Regions from separate parts of the Arthrobacter sp. UYCu512 genome, predicted to be linked through region 2. Evidence: riboswitches for the same ligand, from Rfam matches in the RefSeq annotation. Region 2 holds a riboswitch; the other holds the start of a gene.
What was found. Region 2 has a riboswitch for S-adenosylmethionine ahead of ABIB49_RS14485 (DUF1737 domain-containing protein). Riboswitches for the same ligand answer to the same signal wherever they lie in the genome.
Positions count from the first base shown of each region.

Region 1: it holds a riboswitch for S-adenosylmethionine, as region 2 does, so the genes downstream of both, ABIB49_RS04725 (bifunctional o-acetylhomoserine/o-acetylserine sulfhydrylase) here and ABIB49_RS14485 (DUF1737 domain-containing protein) in region 2, are expected to answer to the same signal.

Region 1 covers NZ_JBEPPA010000003.1:150,717-157,865, reverse strand. The annotation lists gene ABIB49_RS04745 (amidohydrolase family protein) at 1-61, shown strand, start outside; gene ABIB49_RS04740 (histidine phosphatase family protein) at 80-760, opposite strand; gene ABIB49_RS04735 (CPBP family intramembrane glutamic endopeptidase) at 812-1,585, shown strand; gene ABIB49_RS04730 (VOC family protein) at 1,728-2,366, opposite strand; SAM riboswitch class IV at 2,583-2,698, shown strand; gene ABIB49_RS04725 (bifunctional o-acetylhomoserine/o-acetylserine sulfhydrylase) at 2,763-4,079, shown strand; SAM riboswitch class IV at 4,159-4,274, shown strand; gene metX (homoserine O-acetyltransferase MetX) at 4,286-5,470, shown strand; gene ABIB49_RS04715 (MFS transporter) at 5,651-7,033, shown strand.
Region 2 covers NZ_JBEPPA010000013.1:42,041-49,189, reverse strand. The annotation lists gene ABIB49_RS14495 (glycosyltransferase family 2 protein) at 1-388, opposite strand, end outside; gene ABIB49_RS14490 (ATP-grasp domain-containing protein) at 390-1,334, opposite strand; SAM riboswitch class IV at 1,878-1,992, shown strand; gene ABIB49_RS14485 (DUF1737 domain-containing protein) at 2,006-2,326, shown strand; gene ABIB49_RS14480 (rhodanese-like domain-containing protein) at 2,323-2,733, shown strand; gene ABIB49_RS14475 (O-succinylhomoserine sulfhydrylase) at 2,734-3,942, shown strand; gene ABIB49_RS14470 (glutamate--cysteine ligase 2) at 4,013-5,197, opposite strand; gene ABIB49_RS14465 (UDP-N-acetylglucosamine 1-carboxyvinyltransferase) at 5,252-6,775, opposite strand; gene ABIB49_RS14460 (energy-coupling factor transporter transmembrane component T family protein) at 6,871-7,149, opposite strand, start outside.

The DNA of each region.
Region 1 (7,149 bases), on a different contig from region 2:
TTACCGGCCCGGCATCCCGTTGACCCACGCGGTCTGGCGGGCCGGGGTCCGGGCGCACTGACGCCTGCCGCTGCGGCCGCTAGAACACCATCCGCGGAGCGTTCAGCACGGTCTCATCAACACGCCGGGCCTCCCACTGGCTGAACGGTTTGTCGAGTTCATACTTTTTCTCTGCGGTGCGGTACAGGGTACGGACCTCGGCGTTGTCCGGGTTGTTGAGTGATTCGAAGTACTCCACGGACCAGTGGAACCAGCGCATGCAGAACAGCCGCATGGTCAGCCCGTGGGTCACAAACAGCGCATTGGGGGCGTAGCTGGGTTTGGACCAGTGCCGGTACAGCGTTTCCATAAATGAGGAGATCCGGTCATAGACATCGGAGCCGGATTCGCCTTCGCGGAAGCGGTAGAAGAAGTGGCCGTAGGCGTTGCGGAGTTCCTTCTGGTCTTCGATCTCACCGGCGATCTGGAAGTTGGCCCAGTCCTGCTCACGCAGGCGCGGCTCCTCGATCACGCGTTCAACCAGCGCGCCGAGGTTCATCGCCTCCAGGGTCTGATAGGCGCGCAGGTACGGGGAGACGTAGACGCAGGCCGGCTGCCCGTCCAGCAGCCGCCGTACCCGTTCGCCGGCTGCCCGTGCCTGGTCGATGCCAAGCCCGGTCAGCGGGATCCGGTAGTCGGGCACCCGGTTGTAGATCGAGGTGTCGGCATTGGCGGCGGACTGGCCGTGCCGGATCATGATGATTTTCCCGGGCGCACTCATAAACCCCAAGCATAGGCGTGACGACCGGGAAAAACCGGGCAAGATAGGACCATGCTGGTTCCCTCCCGCCGTCGCCTGCGGCTAGAAGTCTGGATCGTCCTGGGCCTGTCCCTGGGCCAATCCGCCGTGTACTCGGTCGTTCAGCTGCTGGACAAGCTGACCCGGGGGCCGCTGGCGGAGGGGACTTCCACCCTGAACCGCTCCCAAAGCAGCCGCGAATACTTTGACCTGAGCTACCAGCTGCTGGACATTGTCTTCGCGCTGGTACCGGTGGTCCTGGTGTTCTATTTCCTCACCGAACACCGGGTGTCCGGTGCGGCCGGCAGCGGGGCCACGGCGTTCGGGAAACTGGGATTCACGTTTGCCCGCCCGGGCAGGGACCTGATCCAGGGCCTCGGGCTGGCGGCCCTGATCGGTGTACCTTCCCTGGGCCTGTACGCTGCGGGCCGGGCGCTGGGGATCACCACGGCGATTATCCCCAGTGCCCTTGATTCCTACTGGTGGACGGTGCCGGTGCTCATCCTCTCCGCGGTCCGGCACGGGATCGTGGAGGAAGTGATTGTGGTGGGCTACCTGCTGGACCGGCTCGGCAAGTTCGGCTGGAGCCTGCCGCTGGCCATCTTCGCCAGTTCCATGCTGCGCGGAAGCTACCACTTGTACCAGGGCTTCGGCCCGTTCATCGGCAACGCGATCATGGGCGTCGTTTTTGCACTGGTGTACACCCGAACGCGGCGCGTGATGCCGCTGGTGATCGCCCACGCGCTGCTGGACACCGTGGCCTTCGTCGGCTTCAGCCTCTTTGGCAAGGCCATCGGCCTGGGCTGAGCCGCCGGAGGGGTTCTGCGCGGAGGGGATCTGCGGGGCACGGCTGCGGCGGCCCATACGTGCTTTAAGAAATTCGGCCACCATCGGTGGGTGACGTCGTTGACACCCGCTGATGGCGGCCGAAGTGCGGGGCGGTGAAGCCTCAGATCGTGACGGCTCCGGAGGCCGTCTCAAACGTGACGGAGAGGATGCCGGGTGTCCCGCGCGGAGCAATCCAGTGCACGGCCACGTCTTCGAGCGGCTTCTCCACCGGGACGCCGAGCCATTCGGTGACGCGCTCGGCCGAACCGGCAATCGTGAGGGCGGACATTTTGACGTTGCCCTCGTAGGCCTTCGACGGGTGGAGTTCCGGATCGCCTTCCCATTTGAGCATGTACGGGACCTGGGGATCGGCGATGAGCCCAAGGATGCCAATCTGCTTCCAGACCAGCTCCCGGCCGTCCGGGAACTTGCGGTTGCCGTTGACGGCGGCGCGGCCGAGCCGGACTTCGAACGGGGCGAGGTCGTCGACCTCCACACACCAGCCCATCCAGCCGCCGCCGGCTTCGGAGCGGGCGCGGACGGCCTGGCCGAAGGGGGCCTTGTCGGAGGCCGGGTGGTTCAGGACCTCCACCACCTCGAGGTACTTGTGTCCCGCTAGCGGGATGATCATGTTGCGGGTCCCGAATCGGGGGTGTACTCCGCCCTTCACGGCTTCCACGCCGAGGGCAGACGCAATTCGTTCGGTGGTGGCAGCGAGGCCATCTTGTTCACAGGCGTAAGAGACGTGATCCATGCGCATGCCATCATCTTGGCACTTTGTGATGCGCCTCTCAGCTTAGGGTACCCTTACTGGCAGTTGGGGTCGGATCCGGACTGTTCCGGCCACACTCTCGGCAGCACACTTGGCAGCACACGTGGCCGCATTGGCATGGCATCAGCAGCGCCGCGGCCGGGCCAGCTTCATCTTTGTCATAAAGCTATCCACCGCCTGCAACCGGTTCCTAGACTGGGGTGAGGTCATGAGTGCCAGCGCACAGCCCCGGCTTGCTGGCCGGCAACCCTCGTATCGCGGTGGGGTGCCCCGGGTGAGGACCTGGCCGTCCGGCGCCCGCCGGGAGGCAAGCGCGGCGCCAGCACGGGCCCGGGCCACGGTGCCCAGGCTCAGGCTGTGCCCGCTCCCCTAAGGAGTGTCCCGATGTCAAGTGCCTGGTCCTTCGAAACCCGTCAGATCCATGCCGGCCAGGAGCCCGACAGCGCCACCGGCGCCCGCTCGCTGCCGATTTACCAGACGACGTCGTTTGTGTTCCCCAGCGCCGAGAGTGCCGCGAACCGCTTTGCCCTGGCGGAGCTGGCCCCCATTTACACCAGGATCGGCAACCCCACCCAGGATGCCGTGGAGCAGCGGGTTGCCAGCCTGGAAGGCGGACTCGCGGCTCTGCTGCTGAGCTCCGGACAGGCGGCGGAGACCCTGGCCATCCTGAATGTCGCCGAAGCCGGAGACCACGTGGTGGCAAGTCCCAGCCTTTACGGCGGTACTTACAACCTGCTGGCGCACACACTGAAGAAGTTTGGCATTTCCGTGACCTTCGTGGCGGACCCGGACAACCTGGCACAGTGGTGTGACGCCGTGCAGCCCAATACCAAGCTCTTTTTTGGCGAAGTGGTCTCCAACCCGCGCCAGGACGTGCTGGATCTTGAGGGCATCTCCCAGGTGGCCCACGCGGCCGGTGTCCCGCTGATCGTAGACAACACCCTCTCCACGCCGTACCTTATCCGGCCGATCGAGTGGGGTGCGGACATTGTGGTGCATTCGGCCACCAAGTACCTCGGCGGCCATGGAACGGCGATCGCGGGCGTGATAGTGGACTCGGGCAATTTCGACTTCGGCAAGGACCCGGAACGGTTCCCCGGCTTCAACACCCCGGATCCCAGCTATAACGGGCTGGTCTACGCCCGGGACCTCGGCGTGGACGGTGCCCTCGGCGCGAACCTCTCCTATATCCTCAAGGCGCGCGTGCAGTTGTTGCGCGACCTGGGCTCTGCGGTGTCCCCGTTCAACGCCTTCCTTATCGCCCAAGGCATCGAGACCCTTAGCCTGCGGATGGAGCGGCACGTTGCCAACGCCGGCCGGGTCGCCGAATGGCTGGAGGCCAGGGACGACGTCGAATCCGTCGCCTATGCCGGCCTGCCGTCCAGCCCTTGGTTCGAGCGCGGCCGCAAGTACGGACCGAAGGGGACCGGCGCCGTTGTCTCCTTTAACATCGCCGGCGGAGCCGAGGCCGGCAAGAGCTTTGTGGACGCCCTTGAATTGCACTCGCACGTCGCTAATATCGGCGATGTGCGCTCGCTGGTCATTCACCCGGCGTCGACGACACACAGCCAACTCTCGCCGGAGCAGCAGGTCGTTGCCGGGGTGAACCCCGGCCTGGTGCGGCTCTCCGTCGGCCTGGAGCACATCGACGACATCCTCGCCGACCTGGATGCCGGTTTCCGCGCCGCCAAGACCGTCTGACCAACCGTTCCCCGGGGGGAAGTCACACGGGCGTCACATTCTTCGCCACCGGGCGGCCGCATTTCGTACACTCAGGGGAGGTCATGAGTGCCAGCGACAGCCCCGGCTTGCTGGCCGGCAACCCTCCATTTGCGGCGGGGTGCCCCGGGTGAAGACCTGGCCTGCCGGTGAGCTGCCGGCGGGCAAGCGCGAAGTTAGGTCCTCACATGACGATTGCCGCCACCCGCCAGGGTGAATCCGCAAGCAAGACCTCCCATTCCCATGCCCCGGACCCCGGCGGCAGCGTCGCCGCGGACGGCGCGGCTGTGCCGGACGGAACCGTCCGGTACCTCCGGATCGGTGACCTGGTTCTCGAATCCGGCGCCCGGCTGCCGGACGCCACCCTCGGCTACGAAACATGGGGGACCCTCAACGCCGAACGCTCCAATGCCGTGCTGATCGAGCACGCGTTGACGGGGGACACCCACGTCACGCGCGGCGCCAGTGCGGAGCCGGGCTGGTGGGAGCAGCTCGCGGGCCCGGGCGCCCCGGTGGACACGGGGAAGTACTTTGTCGTTTCGATCAATATCCTGGGCGGCTGCTACGGCTCCACCGGACCCTCGTCGACGGCACCCGACGGGAAGCCCTGGGGCTCACGGTTCCCGCTGGTCACGCTGCGCGATACCACCGACGCCGAGGCCCGGCTCGCGGACGCGCTGGGAATCCGGAGCTGGTACGCCGTGCTCGGCGGTTCCCTGGGCGGGGCGCGTGCCCTCGAATGGGCCGTCAGCTACCCGGACCGGGTCCGGCGCTGCGGGGTTATTTCAATCGGAGCCAGCAGCACCGCCGAGCAGATTGCCTTCGCCCAGGCGCAAACACTCGCCATCCGGCAGGACCCCAACTTCAACGGCGGGGATTACTACGGCGGTCCCGGGCCGGAGGCGGGACTGGCCCTGGCCCGGCGGATAGCGCATATCACCTACCGTTCGGCCGCAGAGCTGGATGGACGGTTCGGCCGGAACGCCCAGGACTCCGAGGCTCCGCTGCGTGCCGGGTCACTCGCCGGGCGCGGGCGTTACCAGGTGGAGAGCTACCTGGACCACCAGGGCAACAAGCTGGTCCGCCGCTTCGATGCGAACAGCTACATCGCCATCACCGAGGCGCTGATGAGCCATGACGTCTGCCGGGGCCGCGGCGCGCTGACGGAGGCGCTGGCCCCTGCGACGGCGGCTTTCCTTGTGGCGGCCGTCGACTCGGACCGGCTGTACTTCCCGGAACAGTCCCGGGCGCTCGCGGCTGCCCTGCCGGGCAACGTTGCGGTGCACACCATCGAGGCGCCCATCGGCCACGACGGCTTCCTGACTGAGATTGGGCAGCTCAACACCCAGCTCCGACAGCACTTCTTCGGGTAGTCCAGCAGCCAAAAGCCGCCGCGGGTGTGCACTTTTGCAGATGCGCTCTGCACTAATGGCCGTTGAGGCCCGGGCCGGAACCGGACATACTCGTGGGGAATGGCGCCGCGTGTCTCACCTCACAGGCGCTCTCCTCCCAATGGTCCACGAGGCGTCGAAGACGATGCCAAAGGAGTCGAAATGAGCACGGAAAACGCGGCCGCACGGCGCGCAGAAGAGCCCGACGTCAAGACGTCCGGCCTCAAAAAAGTAGTCGCGGCCTCCATGGCCGGCACTGTCGTCGAGTGGTACGAGTTTTTCCTCTACGCCTCCGCGGCGACCCTCGTCTTCGGCAAGACCTTCTTCCCCAACTCCGGCTCGGAGCTGGACGGTATCATCGCGGCTTTCCTCACCTATGCAGTTGGCTTCGTTGCCCGCCCCATCGGCGGCATCGTGTTTGGGCACTTCGGCGACAAGTTCGGCCGCAAGCAGCTGCTCCAGCTCAGCATCATCCTGGTCGGAGTTGCCACCTTCCTGATGGGCTGCCTGCCGACCTTCCAGCAGATCGGCTACTGGGCTCCGGCCCTCCTGGTGTTCCTGCGGTTCGCCCAGGGCTTCGCCGTCGGCGGTGAATGGGGCGGCGCAGTCCTCCTCGTCGCGGAGCACAGCCCGAACAAATCCCGCGGCTTCTGGGCCAGCTGGCCGCAGTCCGCAGTTCCGCTGGGCAACCTGCTGGCCACTGCGGTGCTGTTCATCCTCTCCTCGACGCTGTCCTCCGCGGACTTCCTCAGCTGGGGCTGGCGCGTGGCCTTCTGGCTCTCCGCGGTGATTGTGCTGATCGGCTACTACATCCGGACCAAGGTCACCGACGCCCCCATCTTCCTGGAGGCCCAGAAGGAAGTCACCGTTGAGAAGAAGGGCTACGGCGTGGGCGAAGTCTTCCGCCGGTACCCGCGCGGTGTGTTCACCGCCATGGGCCTGCGCTTCGCGGAGAATATCCTCTACTACCTGGTAGTCACCTTCTCGATCACGTACCTGAAGGTGGTTGTCCAGACTGACACCTCACGGATCCTGCTGCTGCTGCTCGTCGCACACGCTGTCCACTTCGCCGTGGTTCCGATGGTCGGCCGCCTGTCGGACCGCCTCGGCCGCAAACCGGTCTACATGGCCGGCGCCGTCCTGGGCGGCACCTGGGGCTTCTTCGCCTTCCCGATGATGGACACCAAAAACGACATCATCATCCTTGCTGCCATCACCATCGGCTTGCTCTTCCACGCACTGATGTATGCCGGCCAGCCGGCAATTATGGCCGAGATGTTCCCGACCCGGATGCGCTACTCGGGTGTCTCGCTCGGCTACCAGGTCACCTCGATCGTGGCCGGATCGATGGCTCCGATCATCGCAGCCTCGCTGCTGAGCACGTTCAAGTCCTCCACCCCGGTGGCCATCTACCTGCTCGGTGCCTGCCTGGTCACGATGGTGGCGGTGTACTTCCTCAAGGAAACCCGCGGCATCTCGCTCCACGACGTCGACGCCGCCGACGCCCGGGGCACCGCCGACCTCCTCGCCGCGGGCAAGAACTAACAGGCAGGAAGTAACTGCAAGAAGTACCTGCAACAAAATACCTGCAACGAAATAGCAGCAACAACAATGGCCCTTGTCCCCGCGGTGCGGGGACAAGGGCCGTTGTTGTTGGCCGC
Region 2 (7,149 bases):
TCAAGGCCGCCGCCTTGCCGGCGTTGGCCTGCGCCAGAACCTTAATCCGGGGATCCCTGGCAGCGAGAGCCGCCATAATCGTGGCGGTGCAGTCCGTTGAACCGTCATCCACCAGGATCAGCTCGTACCGGTCGTAGCGGGTGCGCTGAATCGATCGGACGCAGTTCTCAATAGCGGCTGCCTCGTTGAATGCCGGGACAATTATCGACACACGGGGCCACGCATCGAACATCGTGGGGACTTCGCGGCGTCGGCGATGGGCGCTCCGAAGTTCGAACCAGACGGCAAGCGGCACAACGAGCAGTTTCACCAGCCCGAACAACAGGACCGGCAGCCCGAGGAGGACGAGCGGGAACTGGGCCGCCGGGAGCGCTGCGGTGACGTTCATTTCAACCCATGGCATCGGCGAACGGCCCCATGCAGTGCCGGAACGACGCCGGGTTGAAGGAGGGCAGGATAAAGGACGCCAGCACCGCATCGAGCAGCTCAGGCGCGAGTCCGCTGTTCGATCCGAAGCGGGCGTTCACCGCCAGAACCACGGGTGTCCCGTCGGCGCGTCGACGAACGTCCACCTCCACCGGCCCCGTGAGGCCCAGCGCGCGGACCGCAGCCATCGCCACGTTGCCCACGTCGATCGCTTCGCCCGCCTCGGCCCGGCGAGTGGTCACGGCGTTGCCAACGATGCGGTCCGCCGGCCCAACCTTCGCCACAACAACCGCAAACGGCGCGGCACCGTTGTGCGCCGGTGTACCGAAAACCATGGGCCGGTACTCGTTTCCGGGGATGAATTCCTGGACGATGCGGCTGTCCGGCAGTCGCTGCCAGTCCATTTCCGTGCGGCCATCGACGACTGTCACGACCCGGCCGCCTCGGGACGCCCGGGGTGAGACGACGACCGGTCCGCCCAGGGCGGCCATTGCAGCGTCCGCACCGGCGAAGTCGCTGGGCACGCCGAACCGGGGCACGGGAACGCCCGCTGCATGTAGTTGCCAGGCCGTAAAGAGCTTGTCATGGGCCAACGCCACCGGGCCCGGATCGCCGATCATCACACGTACGTCCGCTCCGAACGCCGCCCGGAACGCGGCGAGCTGCGGCAGTTCCTCGCTGACCGTGGGAATGACAAGATTGATGCCTTCCTGGCTAACCAGTCGCCGAAGTGCTGATACCCGTTCCGCGTCCGTCGCGTGCGGGACGGGGAACACCGTGAATCCTGCCCCGTCCGGCAGCTCGAGGATGTCCGTCCCGAGGACAGGAATGTCGCGCGCTTTCAGTTGGGCCGCGATGGCCTGGCCCGCAGGGCCGCAGGCGCCGGTGACCAATACGCGCGGCCTCACCGCTGTGCCGTCCTGGCAGCCCGGACCCGGCCATCGCCGCGGGCGTCCGCACCGGAGGGCCGGTTCGGAATCAACCCTTCCGTTACCTGGCGGCCGGGTGTGCTGATAACAGCGGCCAAGGCCGTGCTCAGGAGAATAATGAGTAGAACATATATCGCGGCCATAGCAGTCCCCTTCCCTTGTTAAAGGCCCGGCAGTCGACGGCGCCGCACCGGCCTAACTGGCTGGATCATCAGAGCCGGCCGCAAAACTGAGCGATCCTCGGATGGCGTTTTAGGGCCTGGTGACTTCCGTGGCGCTGGTCCTTCAGTAAAGTCGCGCCGACTGCCAAAAGTCCCGAGTAGGAACTACCCGAAAGCCTCCCCGGTTCAAATTCGAGGCCCCGGGGGTTTGTACCTGTGTGCAATCCCCCGAGTACGTGGATGGGGACGCTGGCATGACCGCTGGCGAATGGCTTTTGAACAAACCTCCGTTTCCACCCCGCTCCTTAACATGACGGCCGCCGCCGTGCGGTCCGGCGTCACAGGTGTTACGTTCTTTGGGAGTAATGAGAACCGGCGCCAAGCCCTGACTGGCCGGTCGGCAACCCTCCCTTCCGCGGCGGGGTGCCTCAGGTGAGTACTCGGCATATCGACCATTCGAGCTGCAAGCGTGAAAGAAGGAGATTCGTCATGCCTGACGCGTCCACCGCTGCTGTCCCCCGGACAGCAGCGAACAAAGCCCCGGCCCCGTCCCCCGCAGTCGCCGGTGCCGCCGAGCAGAAACTGCTGTACCGTCTGTTCACCGGAGCCGATGACCGCGCCTTCTGCGAGCGTGTATCGGCCGCCCTCACCGAGGGCTACGTTCTGCACGGCGGCCCGGCTGTCACGTTCAACGGCAGCAACGTCGTCGTGGCCCAGGCCCTTGTGCTGCCGGCGGCGATCGCCAACGCCGATGCGGCCGTCGCCAGCGCCGTGGACGATCTCGACTTCGACGGCGGGGGCCACGCATGAGCTACGCCGGGGACCTCAGCCCGCAGGAGGCCTGGTCCAAGCTCGGGGACGGCGCCATCCTGGTGGACGTCCGCACCGAGGGTGAATGGGCCAGCGCCGGAATTCCGGACACCAAAGCGACGGAGAATGATCCGCTCTTCATCCAGTGGAGCCTCGCCGGCGGCATCCCCAATTCGCAGTTTCTGGCGCAACTGAGACAACAGGCCCCCGAAGCCGGCGGCACCGAATTGTTGTTCCTGTGCCGCTCGGGCGCGCGCTCCGTCGCGGCCGCAATCGTCGCCACCGAGGACGGTTTTACCTCCTTTAACATCCTTGAGGGCTTTGAGGGCGAACCCGACGGCGAGGGCCAACGCACTGTCAACGGCTGGAAAAACCGCGGCCTCCCCACCAATCTCGGAAGACACTAAGTGACATTCAACCCTGATGCCGCCGACTGGAGCGCGGACACCCAGGCCGTCCGCGGCGGACTCGACCGCACCGGATTTCAGGAGACGTCAGAACCGGTCTTCCTGAACTCCGGCTTCGTCTACGAATCGGCGGCCGCCGCGGAACGCGCCTTCGCCGGCCACGACGAGCGTTTCGTCTACTCCCGCTACGGCAATCCCTCTGTGGCGACGTTCCAGGAGCGGCTCCGGCTGCTCGAAGGCACCGAGGCCTGCTTTGCCACGGCGTCGGGCATGTCCGCTGTCTTTACTGCCCTGGGTGCCCTGTTGGCCGCCGGCGACAGGGTGGTGGCGGCCCGATCGCTGTTCGGCTCATGCTTTGTGATCCTGAACGAGATCCTGCCCCGCTGGGGCGTCGAAACGGTCTTCGTTGACGGCCCGGACCTGGTGCAGTGGCGCGAGGCGCTCGCCAAACCCACCACTGCTGTCTTCTTCGAGTCGCCCTCGAACCCAATGCAGGAAATCGTGGATATCGCGGCAGTGAGCGAAATGGCGCACGCGGCCGGGGCGACGGTCGTCGTCGATAATGTCTTTGCCACTCCCCTGCTGCAGCGCTGCGGGGAGCTCGGCGCGGACGTGATCGTCTACTCCGGCACCAAGCACATCGACGGCCAGGGTCGCGTCCTTGGCGGCGCGATCCTGGGCACCAGGGATTTCATCGAGGGCCCGGTCAAGCAGCTGATGCGCCATACCGGCCCGGCACTCTCGGCCTTCAACGCATGGGTGCTGACCAAGGGCCTGGAGACGATGGCCCTGCGGGTGAACCACTCCTGTGCCTCCGCGCTGCGGCTGGCCGAGTGGCTTGAGGAGCAACCCGCGGTCAGCTGGGTCAAGTACCCGCTGCTGCAGTCCCACCCGCAGCATCAGCTGGCCGCCCGGCAGATGAAAGCCGGCGGCACCGTGCTGACCTTCGAGCTCGCCGCGTCCGCCGGGCATTCGGCGAAGGAGGCTGCGTTCGCGCTGCTGGACGGGTTGCGGATCATCGATATCTCCAACAACCTCGGCGATTCGAAGTCGCTGATCACCCATCCCGCCACCACGACGCACCGCGCTATGGGGCCGGAGGGCCGTGCGTCGATCGGGCTCAGTGACGGCGTGGTGCGCCTCTCGGTGGGACTCGAGGATATTGCGGACCTGATCCGCGACCTCGGGCAGGCGCTCAAATCTTGCTAGCGCCGTTTGCGGTGCTTGAGTTGGCAGATAGCGGCGATGCCTTGGCGGAGAACTGCCGTGAACTGCACACTCAGCGCCGCCGGACCGGGCCCAGCGTTGTGCTCCCGTCGGCGGGTTCCCCGGTGTCCGGTCCCGGCACGGTCGCCGCGACGGCGCGTTCAACGACGGCGGACAGGCCGCCGGCGTCGAACGGTTCCCTTTGCAGCTGCGACCCGGTGCCCTCGGCGAGCATCCGGCTAACACCATGGCGCACCAAGTCCAGCTCGCCCTGATCCACCAGCACGGGCGCTACGAAGTCCACCAGGGCATGGACCACTTCGGCAGCCGGGGCTGGGACGAAGGTCCCGAAGTCCAGCAGCTGCCCGCGCAGTCCGCAGTTGCTGGCCTGCCAGGCGGCCATCCGCAGCAGCAGCGTCGGCACCGGGGCGGGATCAACTCCGTCGTGCCATTCCCGGGACGCGGACTCCACAAGCGCACGCACCAGCACGGCGATCAGCGCGGCGTCCTCGGCCCGCAGGCAAACGTCTGCGACCCGGACCTCCAATGTGGGATAGTGCCGGCACAGCCTCGAGTCGAAGTAGACCATTCCTTCATCCATCAGGACGCCGCTTTCCACCAGACGGTTTACGACGCGGCGGTAGACCGGAAGGCTGCCGAAGATCATGGTGGGGCCCGATCCCGGCCAGCGGTTCCAAGCCTGGGTGCGGTAGCTTTCGAATCCTGTCTCAGCACCGTTCCAGTAGGGCGAATTTGCGCTCAGGGCAATCAGCACAGCAAGTTTGTCGCGGATCCGGTCCATCACTGCCACACCCTCTTCCGGAGACTCCACAAGGGTGTGGACGTGCAGGCCGCAGGTGAGCTGGTTCCGGACGGTGCGCCCAAAACGCTGCTGCATGGTCAGGTACCGCTGCTTCGGCGTCAGGTGGGTTGCCGAGCCGAGCGGCGACGTGCCGAGGGCGGCGATCCGGCCGCCATGCACCCTGGCGGCGCGGTCCGCGAGGGCACGGCCCTGCCTGAGCTGCCGGAGCAACTCGGCGTACTCCAGGCACGGCCGGGTCCGGGATTCAAGCTGTTCCAGCTTGAGCTCATAGCTGAAGTTCGGTTCCTCATAGACCGGCGGCTGCGCGGAACCGGCCCGGCCGGAGGCCCGCTTCGGGGGTTCCAGCCGGGGCAAAATGGCGTCGGCGAGGGGAAGCGGCATCCCGGTTTCGGGGTCCACGATGAGCAGTTCCTCCTCCACACCGAAGGTGCGCATGATTCCATTGTGCGCCAGGTCTCCGTGAAGCGCGCCGCCTCGCTACGGGGTCGCTCAGTCCTGGAAGTACTCGATTTTTGCGCCGAGGGTGTTGAGCCGCTCGGCCAAGTCCTCGTAGCCTCGTTCGATCACATAGATATTGCGCAGTTCCGATACGCCGCGGGCGGCGAGCATCGCCAACAGCAGGCAGGCAGCGGGTCGGAGGGCCGGCGGGCAGCCCACCTCTGCCGCACGCCATTTGGTGGGGCCGTTGACGTAGATCCGGTGCGGGTCCAGCAGCTGCACCTGCGCGCCGAGTTTGTTCAGCTCCGTCAGGTAGATCGCCCGGTTGTCATAAACCCAGTCGTGGATCATCGTCTGGCCCTGGGCATTCGCGGCGATGACCGCGAAGAAGGGCAGGTTGTCGATGTTCAGCCCGGGGAACGGCATGGGGTGGATCTTGTCCTCGGGTGCCCGCAGTACCGAGGGCCGGGTGGTGACATCCACCAGCCGGGTGCGCGCGTTGCGGGCCAGATACTCCCCGGACACTTCCAGCTGCTGACCCATCTGTTCCAGCGTCGCGAGCTCGATTTCCATAAATTCGATCGGGACGCGCCGGACGGTCACTTCCGAGTTTGTGACGATGCCGGCGGTGATCAGGCTCATCGCCTCGATCGGATCTTCGGACGGGAAATATTCAACATCGACGTCGACGGAGGGGCGGCCGGTGATCTTCAGCGTGGTGGTTCCTACGCCGTCGATCCGGACCCCGAGCATCTCCAGGTAGAAGCAAAGGTCCTGCACCATGTAGTTGGGGCTGGCGTTGCGGATGACTGTGGTCCCGCCGCGGTGGGCGGCTGCCATGATGGCGTTTTCGGTAACGGTGTCGCCGCGTTCGCTGAGCACAAAGGACCGGTCCGCCGCGTCCGCGGGCGGCGCCTGCACGGCGTAGTAGCCGGACTTGGCGTCCACGCTGAGGCCGAACTGGCGCAGCGCCTGCATGTGCGGCTGCACCGTGCGGGTGCCAAGGTCGCAGCCGCCGGCATAGGGCAGCCGGTATTCGGCGGATTCGTCCAGGAGCGGGCCCAGCAACATAATGACGCTGCGGGTCCGGCGGGCCGCCTCGATGTCCATCGCGTCAAGGTCCAGGGCCGCGGGGCGCCGGATCTGAAGATCACTGGCGTTGAGCCAAACGCATTCGACGCCGATACTCGTCAGCACCTCGACGATCCTGTTCACTTCTTCGATGCGTGCGAGCCGGCGCAGGGTGGTGGTGCCGCGGTTGATCAGGCTGGCGCACAGCAGGGCGACACCTGCGTTTTTGCTGCTGTTGACGTCCACCGAACCGGACAGGGTCCGGCCGCCTTCCACCCGCAGATGCGTCATGGCGGGCCGCCCCACCTTAACGATGCTCCGGTCAAAAATAACCTCAAGACGCTGGATCATTTTCAGGCTCAGATTCTGCTTGCCTTGTTCCATTCGGGCGATGGCGCTCTGGCTGGTTCCCAGCTCGGCGGCCAGCTGGCCCTGGGTCCAGCCTTTTTGCCCGCGGGCATCGCGGAGTAACGCACCAACGTGTTCAGCAGTCTGTTGAGTCATCCCGCAAAAATATCATGGGTGACGTATTCCTCCGGTCATTTCAGATAAGACGCCGGAAAAATCGCTGCGATACCCGTTCCGTGCGATAATTATCGCTATTGCCGGGCAAGGAAGACCATGTTCCAGGTGCCTGCCGCCAACGACGCCGCGACGGCGGAACCGGCGATCAGGAGTCCGCCGAGAACCACCCAGACGTCCAGGGCGCTGAAGGTGGATTTCCGTGCCCAGGTCCGCGGCGCATCGCCGAAGCCGCGGGCCTCCATAGTGACAGCGAGGCGGGAGGCGCGCCGGACGGCCTGCACCAGCAGCCCGAAGCTCTGCCCCAAGGTGGCGCGGAGCCGCTGCAGGGGGTTCCCGTGGGAACCCACACCGCG